DNA from 2 places in the Streptomyces sp. 3-6 genome. Region 1 is predicted to be linked to the other one. Evidence: riboswitches for the same ligand, from Rfam matches in the RefSeq annotation. Region 1 holds a riboswitch; the other holds the start of a gene.
The links. Region 1 has a riboswitch for S-adenosylmethionine ahead of thrC (threonine synthase). Riboswitches for the same ligand answer to the same signal wherever they lie in the genome.

Region 1 (7,062 bases):
CGTCGAGGAGCTGCCGGTAGGCGAGCAGGCCGCGCACGATGTTCTTCGACAGCTCGGTGCGGTCCACCCGGACGATCGTGCGGCGCGGGGTGCCGTCGGGCGCGGTGCCGATCTCCTCGCGCAGCGCGGCCATCCGCTCCTCGACGTCCGGCTCGTGGGAACGGGCGCGCAGGAAGTCCGCGTCGGCACCGAGGCCGTGCACGCCGACGCGGGTGCCGCCGAGGCCGCCGGCGAACTGCTCGCAGCAGGCGGTGAAGGCGTCCGCCCAGCGCCGGGTGAGGAAGCCGAGCCGGTCCGCGCCCAGCATGCCGCCGAGCACCTGGGCGGCGATGTCGTCGGGCAGCATCCGGAAGTACTCCGGCGGTGCCCACGGGGTGTGCGAGAAGTGGCCGATGCGCAGGTCGGGGCGGAGCTCGCGGAGCATGCCGGGGACGAGCGTCAGGTGGTAGTCCTGCACCACCACGGCCGCGCCCGGCGCCGCCGCCTCGGCGAGCGCCTCGGCGAAGGCCCGGTTGTAGGTCTCGTACGACGCCCACCGGCGGCGGAACTCCGCGTCGAAGACGGGTTCCAGCGGGGTCTGGTAGAGCATGTGGTGCACGAACCACAGCACCGAGTTCGCGATGCCGTTGTAGGCGTCGGCGTGCACGTCGGCCGGGATGTCCAGCATCCGCACGCCGTCCTCGCCGACCCCGCGCCGCACGGCCTCGCGGTCGCCGTCGGAGAGGGCCGAGCAGACCCACAGGGCGTCGGCGTCCGAGCCGATCGCGGACAGCCCGGACACCAGTCCGCCGCCACCTCGTCGGGCCCGCAGCGCACCGTCCTCGTCCACCGTGTACGACACGGGCCCGCGGTTCGACGCGACCAGCACCTGGGCACCCTGACCAGCCTGAGCAGCATGCGTGGAAGCCATACGCACCAACCTAGCCCGGCCTCCGGAATCCCAAACGTCGAGGATCAGGCCACCCGGCGCGCCTGGTACTCGGCGATCTCCCGCATGGGCGGGCGTTCCTCGGTGTCGACGGAGTAGGTGCGCGGCTCGAAGCCGTCGTCGGAGCGCTCGAACTGGGTGAGGGCGGGCCGGATCAGGTGGCCGCGGGCCAGGCGGAGCTGGGCGGTGCGGTAGATGGCGGCGGCCATCCGGCCGAGCGCCCGCCCGTCCTGGTGGCGGTGCTTGCGCACCCCGACGTCGACCTGGGCGAGGGCGTCCAGCCCGGCCAGGTGCAGGGCGTCGACCAGCATGCCGAGCTCGACCCCGTAGCCGACCGGGAAGGGCAGCTGCTCCAGCAGGCAGCGGCGGGCCGCGTACTCGCCGCCGAGGGGCTGGACGAAACCGGCGAGCTGCGGCCAGTGCATGTTGAGGAGCGGGCGCGCCATCAGCTCGGTGACCCGGCCGCCCTGCCCGGCGGCGGCGCCCAGGGGACGGTCGTACATGGCCTTGACCAGCTGCACGTCCGGCTCGGTGAGCAGCGGACCGACGATGCCGGTGACGAAGTCGGAGGAGAAGTCGCGCAGGTCGGCGTCGACGAAGCAGACGATGTCGCCGCGGGTGACCAGCAGGGAGCGCCAGAGCACCTCGCCCTTGCCGGGCACGGCGGGGATGCGGGGCAGGATCGCGTCCCGGTGGACCACGGTGGCGCCGGCCGCCGCGGCGGCCTCGGCGGTGCCGTCCGTCGAGCCGGAGTCGACCACGACGATCTCGTCGACCAGCGGCACCTGGAGCATCAGGTCGTGCCGGATCACCGCCACGATGTCGCCGACGGTGGCCTCCTCGTCGAGCGCGGGCAGCACCACGCTCACCGTCTGCCCCGAGGCGCGTTTCGCGGCCAGGAGCGCGTGGAGGGGGCGGTCGGCCACGGACCAGGACCGGTCGATCAGCCAGCGCTCGACTTCTTCCAGCACGGTCTGCGGCTCCTCACTCCGGTCCGGTCCTGTGATCCATCTCGCGCTTCGGACGACTGTCTCAACCGCCCGGGGCGTCGGTTACAGTCTTGAACAACGCGCACGGTCCCCGCATGCCGGGGTCGCCGCCGCGACAACTGAACACCGCTCATCCAGAGGGGCAGAGGGATACGGCCCGTTGAAGCCCCGGCAACCCTCCAGTCGGTTCTTGTCACACGGACGTGGCGAGGCTCCCGGCTAGGGAAGGTGCCAAATCCGTCTCACGGCGAGATGCGTCGTGAGGAAGATGAGGAGAAAGGGCCTCGCCTCACATGGCTGTGCAGACCGTTGCAAGCAACGCCGACTCTGCCGGTTCCGCCGGTTCCCCCGCCGTCGACCTGGGTCCCGCCGCCGCGCTGTCCTGCCGCGAGTGCGGCCACCGCGTCCCGCTCGGACCCGTCTTCGCCTGCCAGGAGTGTTTCGGCCCGCTGGAGATCGCCTACGACTTCTCGTCCTACGAGGCCGGGGAGCTGCGCCGGCGCATCGAGGCGGGACCCGCGAACATCTGGCGCTACGCGCCCCTGCTGCCCGTCCCCGCGGACGTGGCCGGCAAGCCGAACCTCAACCCCGGCTGGACCCCGCTGGTCAAGGCGGACAACCTGGCCCGTGAACTCGGCGTCACCGGCGGGCTGTACGTCAAGGACGACTCCGGCAACCCGACGCACAGCTTCAAGGACCGGGTCGTCGCCCAGGCCCTGGAGGCCGCCCGCGCCTTCGGCTTCACCACCCTGTCCTGCTCCTCCACCGGCAACCTGGCCGGCGCCGTCGGCGCCGCCGCCGCCCGGGCCGGCTTCCGCTCCTGCGTGTTCATCCCGCACGACCTGGAGCAGGGCAAGGTCGTCATGGCCGCCGTCTACGGGGGCGAACTCGTCGGCATCGAGGGCAACTACGACGACGTCAACCGCTTCTGCTCCGAACTGATCGGCGACCCGGCCGGCGAGGGCTGGGGCTTCGTCAACGTCAACCTGCGCCCCTACTACGCCGAGGGCTCCAAGACGCTCGCCTACGAGATCTGCGAGCAGCTCGGCTGGCGGCTGCCGGACCAGATCGTCGTCCCGATCGCCTCCGGCTCCCAGCTCACGAAGATCGACAAGGGGCTGCGGGAGCTGATCGACCTGGGGCTGGTCGAGGACCGGCCGTACAGGATCTTCGGCGCGCAGGCGGAGGGCTGCTCCCCGGTCTCGGCCGCCTTCAAGGCCGGGCACGACGTCGTCCGCCCGCAGAAGCCCGACACCATCGCCAAGTCGCTCGCCATCGGCAACCCCGCCGACGGCCCCTACGTCCTGGACATCGCCCGCCGCACCGGTGGCGCGGTGGAGGACGTGACCGACGAGCAGGTCGTGGACGCGATCAAGCTGCTCGCGCGCACCGAGGGCATCTTCGCGGAGACGGCGGGCGGGGTGACCGTCGGCGTCACCCGCAAGCTGGTCGAGAGCGGCCTGCTGGATCCCTCGCTGACCACCGTCGTCCTCAACACCGGCGACGGCCTGAAGACCCTCGACGCGGTCGCCGGCACCGGCCTGACCGCCACCATCCGCCCCACCCTGGACTCCTTCCGAGAGGCTGGCCTCGCATGAGCGTGACCGTCCGCATCCCGACCATCCTGCGTACCTACACCGGTGGGCAGGCCCAGGTGAACGCCGAGGGGACGACCCTCGCCGAGGTCATCGAGGACCTGGAGAAGAACCACACGGGCATCGCCGCCCGCGTCCTGGACGACCAGGGCAAGCTGCGCCGCTTCGTCAACGTCTACGTCAACGACGACGACGTGCGCTTCGAGCAGGGCCTGGAGACGGCGACGCCGGACGGCGCCGGCGTCTCGATCATTCCGGCGGTCGCCGGGGGCTGATCCGGCCCGGTCATTACCGTAGGTAACTTCGGTTACCGAGCGTGGAACCCGCTGCCCCCTCCGTGAGAGAAACGGAGGGGGCAATTCCATGGGATTGAACGCGGTAGGGTTGGGGAACGCGGCCCCGGTCTCTCGATCGGGAACCGTGAATTCCTGCCGCTCGCCCGACGATAAGTAGCCAAAGTCTGTGCGCCTTTCGCGGCTTTTGTGACGTTTGTGCGGCCCGGTTTGCCCTGAATTCGGGCGAAGTTGCACAACATTCCGGACCGGTGTCGTCCAGATTTCTCGTCCGATTGACCTGTTGCAGACGGCAGTTGGACAGATACATTCAGCCGCGGTCGACGCGTTCCGGCGCACGCCCCCACTCCAATGGGGGGTGAGGTCTGACCCGGGTCCGCGAAGTGTGGATCTGTGCAAGGGCCAGTAATAGGGGAGTTAGGCATGGCTCAGGGCACCGTCAAGTGGTTCAACGCGGAGAAGGGGTACGGCTTCATCGCGGTCGACGGTGGTGCGGATGTTTTCGTCCACTACAGCGCCATCCAGATGGACGGGTACCGCACCCTTGAAGAGGGCCAGCGGGTCGAATTCGAGATCTCGCAGGGCCAGAAGGGCCCGCAGGCCGACATGGTTCGCGTCACCGCCTGAACGCGCTACCAGCCGCAAGCAGGTTCTGCTGACGAGGGGCCCGCACCTCCCGGGGTGCGGGCCCCTCGCCGTGCGTCGACGCCCCCACGGACGGGGGGGCGCGGGCGGCGGCCGGCCGTGCGTCGACGTTCGCCGGGAGTGGTGGCCCGGCGTGCCGTCCGCCGGGGGTGGGTGGCTGGTCATGCGCCGCCGTCCGTCGGGGTGGGTGGCCGGCCGTGCGCCGACGTTCGCCGGGGGTGGGTGGCCGGCGCGTACGCCCCGTCCGCCCGCGCTCCCCGTCCGGGCGGCGCCGTACACCCGTGTTCGCCGACCGCTGAGAGCGCGCCTCCCTCCTCCTTCGCGCCCCCGCGCGAAGGAGGAGGTGTACAGGGCGTGGCCGCGCCCCCGTGCCACCCCCGCGCCGCCCCCGCTCGGGGTGCCTCCCCACCCCCGTCCTCCGCCATCCGCCCAGCACACGGGCCCCGTCAGCCCTCGCGCCGAGGTGTCCGCGGGGCGCCTGTTCCCCTCCCGGGCCACGCCTGCGGGCGCACCCGCGCGCCGCGACCCTCCGACGGGCCCGCTTCGCGGGAGCGCCTTGCACTCGGAGGGGTCGAGTGCTAATCATTGGCGTTAGCACTCTGAAGGTGAGAGTGACAACGAAGGACCGGGTCGGTGAGGCCCGCAGGCCGTGTGGGGCAAGGAACCACGAGGCCGGCGAGCCGTCCGTCGCGGGCGCGGGCGCGGTCCGAAGGAATCACCCCCAGTCCTGGAGGGACCACTTCACATGGCCAAGATCATCGCGTTCGACGAGGAGGCGCGGCGCGGCCTCGAGCGCGGCATGAACCAGCTCGCGGACGCCGTCAAGGTGACGCTCGGCCCCAAGGGCCGCAACGTCGTCCTCGAGAAGAAGTGGGGCGCCCCCACGATCACCAACGATGGTGTCTCCATCGCCAAGGAGATCGAGCTCGAGGACCCGTACGAGAAGATCGGCGCCGAGCTGGTCAAGGAAGTCGCCAAGAAGACGGACGACGTCGCCGGTGACGGTACGACCACCGCGACCGTCCTCGCCCAGGCCCTGGTCAAGGAGGGCCTGCGCAACGTCGCCGCCGGCGCCAACCCGATGGCCCTGAAGCGCGGCATCGAGAAGGCCGTCGAGTCGGTCTCCGCCGCCCTGCTGGAGCAGGCGAAGGACGTCGAGACCAAGGAGCAGATCGCTTCCACGGCCTCCATCTCCGCCGCCGACACCCAGATCGGCGAGCTCATCGCCGAGGCCATGGACAAGGTCGGCAAGGAAGGCGTCATCACCGTCGAGGAGTCCCAGACCTTCGGTCTGGAGCTGGAGCTCACCGAGGGTATGCGCTTCGACAAGGGCTACATCTCGGCGTACTTCGCCACCGACATGGAGCGTATGGAGGCCGTCCTCGACGACCCGTACATCCTGATCGCCAACTCCAAGATCTCCAACGTCAAGGACCTGCTCCCGCTCCTGGAGAAGGTCATGCAGTCGGGCAAGCCGCTGCTGATCATCGCCGAGGACGTCGAGGGCGAGGCCCTGTCGACCCTGGTCGTCAACAAGATCCGCGGCACCTTCAAGTCCGTCGCGGTCAAGGCCCCGGGCTTCGGCGACCGCCGCAAGGCCATGCTCGGCGACATCGCCATCCTCACGGGCGGCGAGGTCATCTCCGAGGAGGTCGGTCTCAAGCTGGAGAACGCCACCCTCGACCTGCTGGGCAAGGCGCGCAAGGTCGTCATCACCAAGGACGAGACGACCATCGTCGACGGTTCGGGCTCGGCCGACCAGGTCCAGGGCCGCGTGAACCAGATCCGCGCCGAGATCGAGAACAGCGACTCGGACTACGACCGCGAGAAGCTCCAGGAGCGCCTCGCGAAGCTGGCCGGCGGCGTGGCCGTCATCAAGGCCGGTGCCGCGACCGAGGTGGAGCTCAAGGAGCGCAAGCACCGCATCGAGGACGCCGTGCGCAACGCCAAGGCGGCCGTCGAGGAGGGCATCGTCGCCGGTGGTGGCGTGGCCCTGCTGCAGGCCTCCCAGGTCTTCGAGAAGCTGGAGCTCGAGGGTGACGAGGCGACCGGCGCCAACGCCGTGAAGCTCGCCCTGGAGGCCCCGCTGAAGCAGATCGCCGTCAACGGTGGTCTCGAGGGCGGCGTCGTGGTGGAGAAGGTCCGCAACCTCACGGTCGGCCACGGCCTGAACGCCGCGACCGGCGAGTACGTGGACATGATCGCCGAAGGCATCATCGACCCGGCGAAGGTGACCCGTTCCGCGCTGCAGAACGCCGCCTCCATCGCCGCGCTGTTCCTCACCACCGAGGCCGTCATCGCCGACAAGCCGGAGAAGAACGCGGCCCCGGCCGGCGGCGGCATGCCGGGCGGTGACATGGACTTCTGATCCTTCCGAGGATCGGACCCGTCCGACGCACGACCGAGGGCGGCACTCCCTGGACGACAGGGGGTGCCGCCCTCGGGCGTGTCCGGGCCCTCGACCGCCGACAGCCGGCACCCGGCACCCGGCACCCGGCAGCCGGCGCCCGGCAGCCGGCGCCCGGCAGTCGGTGCCCGGCAGTCGGTGCCCGGCAGCCGGTGCCGGCGGTCGCGGGGGCGGGGGCGGGGGCGCGGTAGGGCCGGTGGGGCCG
Region 2 (7,062 bases), on a different contig from region 1:
CAGGGCGGAGGCCATCGCGTTCCCGGCGAACTTGACGCGGCGGGTCGGCGTGAACCGCGCGTACTGGCGCAGCTGGGCGGGCAGCTCGGCGACGGTCAGGCCGCCGAAGCCGTCCGAGACGATCTGGACGACCCGGCGGCGCACACCGTCGGGCAGCGGACGGTCGAGCACCTCAGCGGCGCCGTCCTGCGGCCCCCCGCCCGTGGTCTCCACCATCCGTCACATCCCATCGCCTTGCCGCCCCGCGTACGGGGTCTCCGTCAGCGGGGCCGTCCCCCGCCGACGACGTCGCGCGAGCGGGAGGGACCCCTTTCGCTCAGGAACCGGCATCCGGCCTGTCCACGAGTTCCACCTGGTCCACGGCGTTGCACCAGCGGCACCGCACCGACTCGATGGTCTCACTGAGCACCTCGCGCTCCTCGACCCTCGGCTCCCCGGCCAGGTCGAGGTGGACGTACTCGACGACCTTCGAGGAGCGGGTCACGTCGAAGCGCGTGAGGTTGCCGCAGAGGGTGCAGCGCCACCGCGTGGCGGCGGTCGGCAGGGGAACCGTCATCGTGGCTGTTCGCCTTCCTTCCGGTCTCGGGGCACGCCGGGCGCCCCGGTGGGTCAGGGTCGTAACCCTACGGCCTGGCGGGTCCCCGCCGCCCGCCCGTCCACGGCGGCGAGGCGGTCCGCCCGGGTGCGTCCCGTTACGTCATGCTCTGTGTCCATGGTTCCCCACTGGAGAGCACTCCTCGCGCGGGCGGTCCGGCGGCCGTCGGCGCCGGTGACCCACACGCTGGTCGTCGTGTGCTGCGTGGTCTTCCTGATCGGCCCGGCCTCGGGCCTGAACCCGGTCCACGGGACGGGCGAGGAACTGCTCGCCGCGCAGCGGGCGTACTTCCGGCGCTGGGGGGTGATCCCCGCAGACCTGTTCGACGGGTCCCTCCGCGCGGTCCTGACCCCGGCCACCGCCCTCTTCGTGCACGGCAGCTGGGTGCACCTGCTGGGCAACATGCTGTTCCTGCACGTCTTCGGCACGCTGACCGAGGCACGGATGGGCCGCCTCCGCTTCACCCTGTTCTCCGTCTGCTGCGGCTACCTCGCCCTGCTCGGTTACGCCGTCGCCCACCCGGACTCGGAGCAGTCCCTGGTGGGGGCCTCGGGGGCGATCTCGGCGGTGCTCGGCGCGTTCCTGTTCCTCTTCCCCCGCGCCCGGGTGACCAGTCTGCTGCCGTTCCTGCTCTTCCTGCCGGTCCGCCTCCCCGCCTGGGTGGTGCTGCCGTTCTGGGCGGCCCTGCAGTGGCTGGGGGCGGGGCAGGCCTCCGACGGGCCGGGGGTCGCCTACCTCGCACACCTGGTGGGCTTCGGGCTGGGCCTCGGCTGCGCGTGGGTCTGCTCGGGCCGGACGACTACAGTGAAGGCGCCCCCAGCTCCGGCCCCCGAGGGAGAGAACCAGCCGTGATCACCGCGATCGTCCTCATCAAGACCAGCGTGGACCGGATCCCCGAGATCGCGGAGCGGATCGCCGCGCTGGACAGCGTCAGCGAGGTCTTCTCGGTCACCGGGACCTACGACCTGATCGCCATGGTCCGGGTCCGGGAGCACGAGGACCTGGCCGAGGTCATCCCCGGCCGGATCAGCAAGATCCCGGGCGTGGAGGGCACGGACACGCACGTGGCCTTCCGTACGTACTCCCAGCACGACCTGGAGGCGGCGTTCGCCATCGGGCTGGACAACTGAGGGCCCGCCCGGACCGCAGGACGGGACGGCCCGGTCCGCCGGACCGGCGCTCCGGGGGACCGTGCCACCGGTCCGGGGAACCGTGCCGGCTCAGGCCACTGGCGCGTCCGGGACGCAGCGGCCGTCCACCGTGCGGTAGGTCCAGCGGGCGCCGTCCCGGACGAGTTCCCGCACGGCGCGGACGAACCGCTCCACGTGCTCGTCCGGGGTGCCCGCGCCGAAGCTGACCCGGACGGCGTGCGCGGACCGCTCCCCGGGCGCCGGCGCGCCGCACCCGCCCGGCTGCGGCGTGTCGCCGAGCAGCCGCGCGAGCAGCGGGTGGGCGCAGAACAGGCCGTCCCGGACGCCGATACCGTACTCGGCGGACAGCGCGGCGGCGAAGCGGGAGCTGTCGAAGCCGTCGACGACGAAGGAGAGCACCCCGACCCGGGGGGCGTCGTCCCCGAACAGGGACAGGAACCGCACCTCGGGCACGTCGGCGAGTCCCTCGCGCACCGCGCGGATCAGCCGCTGCTCGCGGGCGACGAGGGTGTCGAACCCGGCCGCGGTGAGCGCCCGGCAGGCCGAGGCGACGGCGTGCGCGCCGATGACGTTGGGCGACCCGGCCTCGTGGCGGGCGGCGTCGGTGTGCCACCGGACGTCCACTCCCCCGTCCCCGCGCCGGACGACCCGGCGGCTCGCACCGCCGCCCGCGAGGTACGGCTCGGCCTCCCGCAGCCAGTCCGCCCGCCCGGCGAGCACCCCCGTGCCGAAGGGGGCGTACAGCTTGTGGCCCGAGAAGGCGACCCAGTCGACGTCCAGGTCCCGCACGCTCAGCGGGTGGTGCGGGGCGAGCTGGGCGGCGTCCAGGACGATCCGGGCGCCGTGCGCGTGGGCGGCGGCGGCCAGTTCGCGCACCGGCCACAGCTCGCCGGTGACGTTGGAGGCGCCGGTGACGCAGACCAGCACGGGCCCGTACGGCGCGCGGGCGGCGAGGGCGCGCTCCAGGGTCTCGACGGCCTGCCCGGGGCTGCCCGGCGCGTCCAGGACGGTGACGTCGGAGCGCCGCCAGGGCAGCAGGGCGGCGTGGTGCTCGGTCTCGAAGACGAAGACCCGGCAGCCCTCGGGCAGCGCGCCGGCGAGCAGGTTGAGGGAGTCGGTGGTGGACCGGGTGAAGACCACCTGGTCGGCACGGCGGCAGTCGAGGAACGCGGCGACGGTCCGGCGGGCGTCCTCGAACAGCTCCGTGGAGAGCCGGGAGAGGTACCCGGCGCCGCGGTGGACGCTGCCGTAGTACGGCGCGTAGGCGGCGACGTCGTCCCAGACCTGCTGGAGGGCGGGCGCGCTGGCGGCGCAGTCGAGCGCCGCGTAGGTCACCTCGCCGCCGGTGACCAGCGGGACGGTGACGTCCCGGCCGAGGACGGGCAGCGGGCCGCGGTCCCCCGGGGCGACGGGGCCGACGGGGCCGACGGGGCCGACGGGGGCCGGGGCGCTGGCAGCGAACGCGGTGGCGACGGCGGTGACGGACATGCTGAACTCCCTTGGGTGGCACGCCGGTTCACCGGGCGAGCAGCGGTGGCTCCAGCCCGGCGGGACGGCGGAAGGAACGGCGGACAGCCGAAAGAGGGGCGAAGAAGCGGACGGCGGAGGGAACGCGGAGGCGGGGCGCTTCGGCCCTACGACATTCGCCGGCTCACGGGAGACTCCTCGACGACCAGGACCCCTGGTGTCGCGAGGGGTCCGCGCTTGCCGTGGACCCTGCTGTCCACGGCCTGGTCCTCACCCGGGGCACCCCGCCACGGACGGAGGGTTGCCGGACAGCCGGCCGGGGCCTGATGGCTGTCACTCATGACCTGCACAGGAACGTACGGCACGAAAACGGGGTCCCGCAACCCGGTTCCGGATCGCGGGACCCCGCACGTGCGGTGGTTCAGGCGTTGCTGACGGCCACCCACCGGTCCAGGACGCGCCGGGCCGACCCCGAGTCGATCGACTCGGCCGCCTTCTCCATCCCGGCGCGGATCTGCTCCGTGAGGGTGCCCGTGCCGGGCTCCAGCGCCACCAGCGCCGCCGCCGAGTTCAGCAGCACGGCGTCGCGCACCGGGCCGCGTTCGCCGTCCAGCAGCCGCCGGGCGACCTCCGCGTTGTAGGAGGCGTCGGCGCCGCGCAGGGCCGCGACGTCGACCAGGCCGAGGCCCACCTCGCGCGGGTCGAACACCTCCTCGGTGACCGTGCCGTCCCGGACCACCCAGACCCGGGAGGTGCCGGTCGTGGTCAGCTCGTCCAGGCCGTCGTCGCCGCGGAACACCAGCGAGGAGTGGCCGCGTCCGGCGAACACCCCGGCCATGATGGGCGCCATCCGCGCGTCGGCGACCCCGACCGCCTGCGCGGTCACCCGGGCCGGGTTGGCGAGCGGGCCGAGGAAGTTGAACACCGTGCGGATGCCCAGCTGGCCGCGCGCCGCCGCCACATGACGCAGCGCCGGGTGGAACTTCACCGCGAAGCAGAAGGTGATCCCGGCCTCCTCGGCGACCTCGGCGATCCGGCGCGGGGTCAGCTCCAGGTTGACGCCGAGCTTCTCCAGCACGTCGGAGGCGCCGGACGCGGAGGAGGCGGCCCGGTTGCCGTGCTTGACGACCTTCGCGCCGGTGCCGGCGACGACGATGGAGGACATCGTGGAGATGTTCACCGTCTTGGCGCCGTCCCCGCCGGTGCCGACGATGTCGACGGTGGCGCCCGGTACCTCGATCACGTTGGCGTGGTCGTACAGGGCGCGGACGCAGCCGGCGATCTCCTCGACGGTCTCGCCCTTGGCGCGCAGGGACACCGCGAAGCCGGCGATCTGGGCGTCGGTGGCCTCCCCGCGCATGATCAGGTCCATCGCCCAGGCGGTGTCGTCGGCCGACAGGTCACGGCCCTCCAGCAGGCCGTTCAGCAGGGCGGGCCAGGAGCGGCCCGCCGCGGTGTCGCCTCCAGCGGGGGTCACAGCGCTCATCAGCCGCTCCTGTTGTCGTCACACGCGTCTTGCCTCCCACCCTATCCAGCCCCGGGCACGGCGAAGGCCCCCGTCCGCGTTCCGGACGGGGGCCTTCGCCGTGGTGTGGCGACGCTTCGCTCAGCGGTGCGAGGGATCAGTGGTGGCCGTGGCCGCTGGTGATCTCCTTGTACTCCTCGGCGGTCGGCTTCGGAATCTGCGACTCCTCGCCGTAGTACGCCTTGCTGAGCTTGGCCCGCAGCTTCTCGGTGGCCTTGACCTTGCGCTCGACGCCGTTCTCGTCGACCGTCGGGCCGATCTCCGCCGGCTTGTACTGCTCGTGCGCGGTGAGGGTGTGGAGCTGCTCCTGGCTGAGCGGCTCGTGCACCTCGATGAACTCACCGTGCGGCAGGCGCTTGATGATGCCGGCCTCGCGGCCGTGCAGCACCTTGTCCTTGTCGCGGCGCTGGAGGCCGAGGCAGATCCGCTTGGTGATGATGAACGCCACCACCGGGCCGAGGAAGAACCCGATGCGCACGAACCAGGTGACCGCGTTGATCGACAGGTGGAAGTGGGTGGCGATGATGTCGTTTCCACCGCCCACCAGCATGATCAGGTACGCGGTGATCCAGGCGACGCCGAACGCGGTCCGGGTCGGGGCGTTGCGCGGGCGGTCCAGGATGTGGTGCTCGCGCTTGTCCCCGGTGATCCAGGACTCGATGAACGGGTAGAGCGCCAGGATCCCGAGGAACAGACCGAACAGCGCCAGGGGGATGAACACGCCCAGGACCAGGGTGTGGCCCCAGAAGTTGATCTCCCAGCCCGGCATGGCGCGGACCAGGCCCTCGGCGAAGCCCATGTACCAGTCCGGCTGGGCACCCGTCGAGACGAGGTCCGGCCGGTACGGGCCCAGGTTCCAGATCGGGTTGATGGTGACCAGGCCGGCGATCAGCGAGATGAAGCCGAAGACCAGGAAGAAGAAGCCTCCCGCCTTGGCCATGTACACCGGCAGCAGCGGCATGCCGACGACGTTCTTGTTGGTCCGGCCGGGACCCGCGAACTGCGTGTGCTTGTGGTAGAAGACCAGGATCAGGTGGGCGACCACCAGACCCAGCATGATGCCCGGCAGCAGCAGGATGTGGATCGAGTAGAACCGGGCGACGAAGTCCGTCCCCGGGAACTCCCCGCCGAACAGGAACATCGAGATGTACGTGCCGACGATCGGCACGGACAGGATCGCGCCCTGCGTGAAGCGGACACCCGTACCGGACAGCAGGTCGTCCGGGAGCGAGTAGCCGGTGAAGCCGGTGAACATGCCCAGCACGAACAGCAGGAAGCCGAACAGCCAGTTGATCTCACGCGGCTTGCGGAACGCGCCGGTGAAGAAGACGCGCATCATGTGCACGAACATGCCGGCCAGGAAGATGACCGCGGCCCAGTGGTGGATCTGCCGGATGAGCAGGCCACCGCGCACGTCGAAGCTGATGTCCAGGGTCGAGGCGTAGGCCTGCGACATCAGCTGGCCCTGCATCGGGACGTAGCTGCCGTGGTACTCCACCTCGGCCATCGACGGGTGGAAGAACAGCGTCAGGTACACACCCGTGAGGATGATGATGATGAAGCTGTAGAGGCAGATCTCACCGAGCATGAAGGACCAGTGGTCCGGGAAGATCTTCCGCATGTTGGCCTTGGCCAGGGAGTAGATCCCCAGCCGGCCGTCGGCCCAGTCGGCGACGCGCTCGCCGGCCGGTGCCTTCCCGCGAGAGCGGGAGTCGGTGGTCGTCGTGGTGCTCATCCGCGCTCCCAGAATGAAGGGCCGACGGGCTCGTCGAAGTCGCTCTGCGCTTCGAGGTAACCCTCGTCGTTCACGCCGATGCGCAGCTGCGGCAGCGCGTGACCGGCGGGACCGAAGATCACCTTGGCGCCGTCGGAGAGATCGAAGGTGGACTGGTGGCAGGGGCACAGCGCGTGGTGCGTCTGCTGCTCGTACAGGGAGATCGGGCAACCGACGTGGGTGCAGATCTTCGAGTACGCGAGGATGCCCTCGTGCGACCACTCCAGGGCGCGCTTGTCCTTGATGTTCTCCGGCTGGATCCGGACGAGCATCAGCGCGGCCTTGGCGATCTCGTTCTGGAACCCGTGCTCGTGCGGGTCCAGGCCCTCGGGCTGGGCGAAGGTGAGCGAGCCGACGATGATGTCCGAGGGACGCAGCGGCTCGTTGGTGTTCTGGTTGATGAGCAGCTTGCCCTTCGACCAGGCGGTGTGGCGCAGCTTGTCCTCGGGCAGCGGGCCGAGGTCGCGCAGCAGCACGACACCGGACAGCGGCACCAGGGTCAGCGCGCCGAACATCGTGTTGCGGATGAGCTTGCGGCGGCCGATGGCCG

Region 2: another riboswitch for S-adenosylmethionine. It lies ahead of AC02VZ_RS02650 (aminotransferase class V-fold PLP-dependent enzyme); the one in region 1 lies ahead of thrC (threonine synthase).

What each region holds. Positions count from the first base shown of each region.
Region 1 covers NZ_JBWHZP010000015.1:34,545-41,606, reverse strand. The annotation lists gene AC02VZ_RS19590 (alpha,alpha-trehalose-phosphate synthase (UDP-forming)) at 1-910, opposite strand, end outside; gene AC02VZ_RS19585 (glucosyl-3-phosphoglycerate synthase) at 955-1,899, opposite strand; SAM riboswitch class I at 2,045-2,192, shown strand; gene thrC (threonine synthase) at 2,211-3,515, shown strand; gene AC02VZ_RS19575 (MoaD/ThiS family protein) at 3,512-3,787, shown strand; gene AC02VZ_RS19570 (cold-shock protein) at 4,229-4,432, shown strand; gene groL (chaperonin GroEL) at 5,196-6,818, shown strand.
Region 2 covers NZ_JBWHZP010000001.1:643,941-651,002, reverse strand. The annotation lists gene AC02VZ_RS02670 (NYN domain-containing protein) at 1-216, opposite strand, end outside; gene AC02VZ_RS02665 (hypothetical protein) at 317-556, opposite strand; gene AC02VZ_RS02660 (rhomboid family intramembrane serine protease) at 713-1,447, shown strand; gene AC02VZ_RS02655 (Lrp/AsnC family transcriptional regulator) at 1,444-1,725, shown strand; gene AC02VZ_RS02650 (aminotransferase class V-fold PLP-dependent enzyme) at 1,816-3,234, opposite strand; SAM riboswitch class IV at 3,442-3,558, opposite strand; gene trpD (anthranilate phosphoribosyltransferase) at 3,635-4,699, opposite strand; gene qcrB (cytochrome bc1 complex cytochrome b subunit) at 4,836-6,473, opposite strand; gene qcrA (cytochrome bc1 complex Rieske iron-sulfur subunit) at 6,470-7,062, opposite strand, start outside.